Regions from separate parts of the Streptomyces sp. NBC_00859 genome, predicted to be linked through region 1. Evidence: riboswitches for the same ligand, from Rfam matches in the RefSeq annotation. Region 1 holds a riboswitch; the other holds the start of a gene.

Region 1 (4,042 bases):
AGCACCGCGACGGCGCCGCGTGCCAGCGCGGAGGCGACGGCCTCCGGCCCGCCTTCGCGATGGCCGGGTACCGCGATGAAGAGCGAGCCCGGCGAGACGCGGTGGGCGTCGAAGCACGCTCCCGCGGTGACCCTCGTCTCCGGGTCGCCCAGAAGTACCTCGTGGTGGTGCCCGGCCAGCAGCTCGCTCAACTTCACAGGGGTCCTCTCAGGTGCGGCCCGGTACGCGGGCGTCGCCGGAAGCGACACCGGCGGTACGCCGAGGGGGCGTGGGGCCGCGGGGATAGTGCGGGGGGATGGGGGGCGTGCGGGGTGATGCGGATTGCGACGGGGTGTGCGCGGTGGGTGATGCGGGACGCGATCGCTGCGCCGGGCGCAGCGGGCGGGCAGGTGCAGCGGGCGGGCTGTGCGGTGGAACTGCGTCGCGGTGGCCCGCCGTGGAGCTTTGAAAGGGTCGGCGGCCAAGCAGCCGGCGGGTGCTTCCTCGGGCCGGCGGGGGCCTGTGGGCGCAGGCCGGGCGGCAGAACGGGAGGACGCGGGTCCCGTCGGTACGTACGCGGGAGTGCTTCAGTCCGGACGCGTGTGTCCGCCGGTCCGTACGTGGGTGTCCGTCGGAAAAGTTGCTAGCCGTGGCCGTGCAGCGCACGGCATCGCGCCCTGGGCGCTACGGGACCCAGCGAGCGCGGGGCCTGGATCAGGCGCTCCGTCACCGCATGTGTGTATCCCATACAGGGAGTGTACGCGCCCGTGGTGGCGGGCCCGCGTGGACGGAGCGAGCAGCCCTGATCAGCTCCGTCCACGGGCAGCCGAGGCCCCTCCGGGCCAGTGGCGGCGGTCCGGCTCTCCCGGACGGTCCGGACCGTCCGGACCGTCCGGGAGAGCCGGACGGTCCGACGGGCCGGACGGGCTATCCGGGGCGCACGCTGCCGTAGATCGGCATGTAGTAGATCGACTCCTCGCGCACGTACGCGCCCGGCTTCGGGGCGTGGATCATCATCCCGTTGCCGATGTACATCCCGACATGGCTGATGTCGTCGTAGAAGAACACCAGGTCACCGGGGCGCAGATCCTTCGTCGCGATCCGGGTGCCGACCTTGACCTGGTCCCAGGTGGTCCGCGGGAGGCTGACGCCGGCGGCCCTCCAGGCGGCCTGGGTGAGACCCGAGCAGTCGTAGGAGCTGGGCCCGGTGGCGCCCCACACGTACGGCTTGCCGATCTGGGCGCGGGCGAACGCGAGCGCCGCTGCGGCCTTGCCCGACGGCGTACTGCTGCCCGAGCCGGTGCCGGAAGTACCCGTACCCGTACCCGTACCGGTCCCGGCGCCCGTACCGCTGCCGCTTCCCTTGCCGGTGCTGCCACCGGCCGCCGCCTCACGCTTCTTCTCCGCTGCGGCCTGCTCCTTCGCCAGCTTCTGCGCCTTGCGCTCGGCCTCGGCTTCCTTCTTCTTCTCCAGCGTCGCCAGCCGCGCCTTCTCGTCGGCGGTCAGCTTCGAGAGCAGCTCGCGTGCCTCGCTGAGCTTCGACTGGACGGACTGCTTGCTCGTCTTCAGCGCCGCCTGCGCCCCGGTCAGCTTCTCCAGGCTGCGCGCCGCCTCGCCGCGCTTCCTGGCCGCCGAGCGCTGCTGGGCCCGGTAGTCGGCGACAGCCTTCTGCTGGCGGTCCCCGAGCCGCTTCATCAGCTGGTCCTGGTCGAAGTACGACTGCGGGTTGTCGGCGAGGAGCAGGGTGGCGGTGGTGGAGAGGGTGCCCTCGCGGTACTGGGCTGCGGCGTAGGTGCCGAGTTCGCGGCGGGAGTCGTTCAGCTTCGCGGTGCGGTCGGCGACCTGGTCGAGCAGGGTGTCGACCGTCCTGCGCTGCGTGGTCGTGGCCACCTGGGCCTGGTTGTACTGCTGAGTGGCCGTTCCGGCCTGGCGGTAGAGCCCGTCGACCTTCTTCTGCACCTCTTCGATGCTGGGTTTCGGCTTCGCGGCGGGTGCCGGCGCGGCACCGGCGCTCTGGGCGAACAGCGAGACCGACGCGAGGGCTGCGGTGGTGATGCCTATGGCAGGTGCGGTACTGCGTACGCGGGATCGCGGCTTGCGATGCGTTGCCAAGACAGGCAATTCCTTCCGTGGACCGCCTACCGGGTTAGCTGTCGGGTTCGGGCTCGTCCGGAAGGTCGCCCTACGGTCCGTGGGAGTGCTGGTGGAACGGACCGATTCACCCCGGTGGTGCTTGGTGGGTCCCCGGCTCCACCTGCTGTGCGTCGCAGGGTGTACGGCGTACGGCAGGAACGGACTCGGCGCGGACCGCTCGCTCCGGCGTGGTTCGCCGAGGGGGGTACGTGCGGTCCTGAGAGGGCAAGATAGCCAACTCCTGTGACAGGTGGGAAGGCTGATGTTCGATATGCCCGATACATTTCCGTGACCTCGGGTCCGGAGCGCGGTCCGGGGGCGGTGGTCCGGCGGGTCGGCGGGTCGGCGGGTCGGTGGGCAGGCAGCGCGGTAGCCGGGTGTGCCGGTGAGCCCGTGAGCGGGGCCGGTGATCCGGCGGGAGGCGGGAGGCGGGGGTCCGGCGGTCCGGCGGGGGCCGGGGCGGGGGCCGCCGGACGTACCGCCCCGGACTGTCACTGGGTCGGCCTAGACTCGGTGGACGATGAGCAGCCTCTTTGACGACAACTTCCTGGCGAACCTCCAGCCCCCGGAGGAAGAGCCCCCGCCGCCCGCCGAGGACTCCGCCGGCGGTCACACCGGTGGGAGCCACCTCCCGGAGGAGGGTCCGCACGATCTCTTCGCCGGTGCGTGGCCCCCGTCCGACGGGACGCAGTCCCGGCGTGACGCGTACTACCGCGACGGCGCCCCGCGGCCCGTCGTAGACCCTGCCGCGCTGCTCGAAGGGCTGAACACCGAGCAGCGCGCCGCCGTCGTGCACGCCGGGTCCCCGCTGCTCATCGTGGCCGGTGCCGGGTCGGGCAAGACCCGGGTGCTGACCCACCGCATCGGGCACCTGCTCGGGTCGCGCGGGGTGCACCCCGGCCAGATCCTCGCGATCACCTTCACCAACAAGGCCGCGGGCGAGATGAAGGAGCGCGTGGAGGAGCTGGTCGGCCCGCGCGCCCAGGCGATGTGGGTCATGACCTTCCACAGCGCGTGCGTGCGGATCCTGCGCCGCGAGTCGAAGAAGCTCGGGTTCACCTCATCGTTCTCGATCTACGACGCCGCCGATTCCAAGCGGCTGATGGCGCTGGTCTGCCGCGACCTGGACCTCGACCCGAAGAAGTTCCCGCCGAAGTCCTTCAACGCCAAGATCTCGAATCTGAAGAACGAGCTGATCGACGAGGAGACCTTCGCGGGGCAGGCGGCTGGGGGCACCTCCGAGACGGAGTCTGGGGGAGGGTTCGAGAAGACCCTCGCCGAGGCCTACACGCTCTACCAGGCGCGGCTGCGCGAGGCCAACGCGCTGGACTTCGACGACATCATCATGACGACGGTCCATCTGCTCCAGGCCTTCCCGGACGTCGCCGAGCACTACCGGATGCGCTTCCGGCACGTCCTGGTCGACGAGTACCAGGACACCAACCACGCCCAGTACACGCTGGTGCGCGAGCTGGTCGGGCCGTCCGGTGAGGGCAAGGCACCCGGTGAGCTGTGCGTCGTCGGTGACGCGGACCAGTCCATCTACGCGTTCCGCGGGGCCACGATCCGTAACATCCTCCAGTTCGAGGAGGACTACCCGGACGCGACCACGATCCTGCTGGAGCAGAACTACCGCTCCACCCAGACGATCCTCTCCGCCGCCAACGCGGTGATCGAGCGGAACGAGAACCGCCGCGCCAAGAACCTCTGGACCGAGGCCGGCGAGGGCGCGAAGATCATCGGTTATGTCGCGGACACCGAGCACGACGAGGCGCAGTTCGTCGCCGACGAGATCGACCGGCTGACCGACGCGGGCGACGCGAAGGCGGGCGACGTCGCCGTCTTCTACCGTACGAACGCGCAGTCCCGTGTCTTCGAAGAGATCTTCATCCGGGTCGGCCTCCCCTACAAGGTCGTCGGCGGGGTGCGG
Region 2 (4,042 bases), 1.1 Mb from region 1:
ATCGACGCGGCAGCGGTCCGCGCCTTCTACGACGCGTACGTACGGCCGTCGACAGCCACCGCCGTGGTCGTCGGCGACCTGGCGGAGACCGATCTGGACGCGGTGCTCTCCGAGAGCCTCGGCGAGTGGAAGGGCAACGCGGGCACACCCCGCCCGGTACCTCCCATCACCGCGGACGACACCGGCCGGGTGGTCGTCGTGGACCGCCCGGGAGCGGTCCAGACACAGCTCCTCATCGGCCGGATCGGGGCCGACAGGCACGACCGGGTCTGGCCGGCCCAGGTCCTCGGTACCTACTGCCTGGGCGGGACACTGACCTCCCGGCTGGACCGTGTCCTGCGGGAGGAGAAGGGCTACACCTACGGGGTGCGGGCCTTCAGCCAGGTCCTCCGCTCCGCGGCCGACGGGACCGGCGCCGCCATGCTCGCCATCAGCGGTTCGGTGGACACCGAGTCGACCGGGCCCGCGCTCGACGACCTCTGGAAGGTGCTCAGGACGCTGGCGGCCGACGGGCTGACCGACGCCGAACGGGATATCGCCGTGCAGAATCTGGTGGGCGTCGCCCCGCTGAAGTACGAGACGGCAGCCGCGGTCGCGGCCACGCTCGCCGACCAGGTCGAGCAGCACCTGCCGGACGACTTCCAGGCGCAGCTGTACGCACGCCTCGCCGAGACCGGCACGGTCGAGGCGACGGCCGCCGTGGTCAGCGCGTTCCCCGACGACCGTCTCGTGACGGTGCTGGTGGGCGACGCGGCGCAGATCGTCGAGCAGGTCAGGGCGCTGGGTATCGGCGAGGTGACGGTGGTCGCGAGCTGAGGTCCCGGCGGCGCCGGGCCGCCGCGGCGAGGCGGACCCGCGGGGTCCCGGTGGGCGCACTGCCCACCGGGACCCCGTTTCCCTTTCGCGGCGTACGTCGACATCTGTCCCACTTATCCATAAGCCGGCGCTCCGTCCTGTGGCATGTGCTACAAAAACGGTGGCCCGTTTGGTGCAGCCGGGACCGACCGTTTAGCGTCGCTCTCGCTGTCCGCCGGACGTAAGCCGCAACCGCGGCGCCGGGCAGCGATCGCCGAGTCCCCGTCAGGCGCGAGCCCGGGGAGCCGGGGACCCACTCAGTCCCTGGGGTGAATCGGGGCCGCTTCCCAGGAGCGGGCCCGTAGGAGACCTTCCTGCTCCGAACCCGTCAGCTAACCCGGTAGGCGAGAGGGAAGGAAAGGACCAGCCCCTTCATGGCGTTCAGCCGCCCTACCGGGAAGCACCGTGCCCCGAACCGCCTGACCCGCAGGACCGCGAGCGTCGCCGGAGTCGCCACTCTCGCCACGGCCGGTGTCATCGGCACCCTCGCCTCACCCGCGATGGCCGAAGGACCCGAGGTCCCCGCCGCCCAGCAGACCCGCCTCGACCGCACCATCTTCGTCGAGGACACCGTCGCCGACCGGATATCGGCGCAGGCCACCGCGCAGCAGCACGAGGCCGCCCGCGCCGAGGCAAGGGCGAAGGCCGTGGCGAAAGCGAAGGCCGCCGCGAAGGCGAAGGCCGAGCGGGAGCGTGAGGCCAAGGCGGCCGAGCAGCGCGCGGCGCGCGCCGCGGCCCGTAAGCGGCTCAACGCCTTCGTGCCTCCTGTGGCCAACTCGTACGTCTCCACCGGCTACAAGACCGGCGGCAGCCTCTGGTCGTCCGGCAGCCACACCGGTATCGACTTCCACGCCGCGAGCGGCACCCCGGTCCACGCCGTCGGAGCCGGCACGGTCGTGGAGGCCGGCTGGGGCGGTGCGTACGGCAACAACATCGTCATCAAGATGCACGACGGCACGTACACGCAGTACGGCCACCTCTCGTCCATCGGCGTCTCGGTCGGTCAGTCCGTCACATCGGACCAGCAGATCGCACTCTCCGGCGCCACCGGCAACGCCACGGGTCCGCACCTGCACTTCGAGGCCCGCTCCGGCCCCGACTACGGCTCGGACATCGACCCCGTCGCGTACCTGCGCTCGCACGGCGTCCACGTCTGACCCTCTGTGTCCCGCAAGGCCCCGGTGCTCGACGCGCCGGGGCCCCGCCCGTTCCGGCTGTTCGCACGGACCGTTTTCGCATGGCCAAAAGATATCCATGATTTACCGGGCGCCTTCGGGAATTAACCTTCGCTGTCATAAGGTCGCCGCACAGGTGCGGAAAGACCGCGATATGCGGGCTTCGATGCGGAGGTTCGGTCATGCGCATTCCCGCGCAATCGGTATGCACGGCAATCCGTGACGACATCATCTCGGGAGTGTTCGAGCGAGGCGGCCGGCTGACCGAGGAAGTGCTCGCGCGCCGCTACGGTGTCTCCCGCGTCCCCGTCCGCGAGGCCCTGCGGACCCTGGAGTCGGAGGGGTTCGTGGTCACCCGCCGCCACGCCGGTGCCTGCGTCGCCGAACCGACCGAGCGGGAGGCGGCCGACCTGCTGGAGATACGGATGCTGCTGGAGCCGATGGGGGCGGCCCGCGCGGCCCAGCGGCGTACCGAAGCCCACCTGAAGGTGTTGCGAGGCCTCGTCAGACTGGGCCAGGAACGGGCCAGGCGTGGCCAGGGCGAGGACCTGCGGTCACTCGGCGGCTGGTTCCACGAGACCCTCGCGCAGGCCTCGGGCAGCTCGGCGCTGACCACGCTGCTCGGTCAGCTGCGGCAGAAGATCAGCTGGATGTACGCCGTGGACCAGCCGGTCCGTCCTGTCGTGTCCTGGGCGGAGCACGGCTCCATCGTGGACGCGGTGGCACGCGGCGACGCGGACCGGGCGCGCGCCCTGACCGCGGTGCACGCCGAGCACGCCACGCAGGCGCACCGGCTGCGGAAACCGGGGCGCGTGAGGGATTCGCAACATGCTGTAAACATTGCGAGCACCGCCGATTAACAGTCCGGCCGTATAACAGACCTGCTGTATACGGAGAGAGCGTTATCCGATTCGGCCCGTCTCTCTCCCTGCTGCTCCGCGCTGCCTTTTCGCGGTCTGCTTTTACGATATCCGGGCCCACAGGTCCGGAACGCAGAATTGGCCGGAAACGCGGAGCCGCGGCGTCCCGAATTCGGGAACGCCGCGGCCCGGAAGTGCTGGATGTGCGGGCCCGGACTCAGACGGTCTCGGGGAGCTCGTCGAGACCGTCGGCGACGAGCTTCGCCAGCCGGTCCAGGGCGCCGTCCGCGCCGTCCACGTCCGAGGTGAGCACGATCTCCTCGCCGCCCTCCACGCCGAGCCCGAGGACCGCGAGCATCGACGCCGCGTTGACCGGCTTGCTGTCGCCCTTCGCGATCGTCACCGGGACGCCGGAAGCCGTGGTGGCACGGACGAAGATGGAGGCGGGGCGGGCGTGCAGGCCCTCGGCCCAGCCGACCTTGACGCGGCGCTCAGCCATGGTGTTGCCCTCCGAGTTCTGCGACGGTTGTCTAGACCATTCTTGCATGCGGTGCGGATCCGGCGGTGCTCCGCCGGATCCCAGACTGCACCGCTCCCCGTGCCACCGCGACCCGTACGCTTTCACCATGCAGCCCCCGCTGGAGGAGAACCCGCACCAGGTGTACCCGGCCCACTGGGAGGCGGACGTGGTGCTGCGCGACGGTGGTACCGCGCGGATCCGGCCGATCACCACCGAGGACGCCGAGCGGCTGGTCAGCTTCTACGAGCTGGTCTCGCCCGAGTCGAAGTACTACCGGTTCTTCGCTCCGTACCCCCGGCTCTCCGCCAAGGACGTCCACCGCTTCACCCATCACGACTACGTCGACCGGGTGGGACTCGCGGCGACCGTGGGGGACGAGTTCATCGCGACCGTCCGCTACGACCGGATCGGCGCGCACGAGGCGGAGGTCGCCTTCCTCGTCCAGGACGCGCACCAGGGGCGCGGTGTGGCCTCCGCGCTGCTCGAACACATCGCGGCGGTCGCCAGGGAACGCGAGGTCAGCCGCTTCGTCGCCGAAGTGCTGCCCGCCAACAACAAAATGATCAAGGTCTTCACGGACGCGGGATACGAGCAGAAGCGCAGCTTCGAGGACGGCTCGGTCCACCTCACCC

What was found. Region 1 has a riboswitch for cyclic di-AMP ahead of OG584_RS12855 (NlpC/P60 family protein). Riboswitches for the same ligand answer to the same signal wherever they lie in the genome.
Region 2: another riboswitch for cyclic di-AMP. It lies ahead of OG584_RS07700 (M23 family metallopeptidase); the one in region 1 lies ahead of OG584_RS12855 (NlpC/P60 family protein).

Annotation. Positions count from the first base shown of each region.
Region 1 is NZ_CP108826.1:3,016,733-3,020,774, reverse strand. It holds gene OG584_RS12860 (UDP-N-acetylmuramoyl-L-alanyl-D-glutamate--2,6-diaminopimelate ligase) at 1-197, opposite strand, end outside; gene OG584_RS12855 (NlpC/P60 family protein) at 907-2,091, opposite strand; cyclic di-AMP (ydaO/yuaA leader) riboswitch at 2,099-2,270, opposite strand; gene pcrA (DNA helicase PcrA) at 2,633-4,042, shown strand, end outside.
Region 2 is NZ_CP108826.1:1,876,870-1,880,911, reverse strand. It holds gene OG584_RS07705 (M16 family metallopeptidase) at 1-816, shown strand, start outside; cyclic di-AMP (ydaO/yuaA leader) riboswitch at 1,058-1,217, shown strand; gene OG584_RS07700 (M23 family metallopeptidase) at 1,230-2,012, shown strand; gene OG584_RS07695 (GntR family transcriptional regulator) at 2,213-2,890, shown strand; gene OG584_RS07690 (HPr family phosphocarrier protein) at 3,108-3,389, opposite strand; gene OG584_RS07685 (GNAT family N-acetyltransferase) at 3,517-4,042, shown strand, end outside.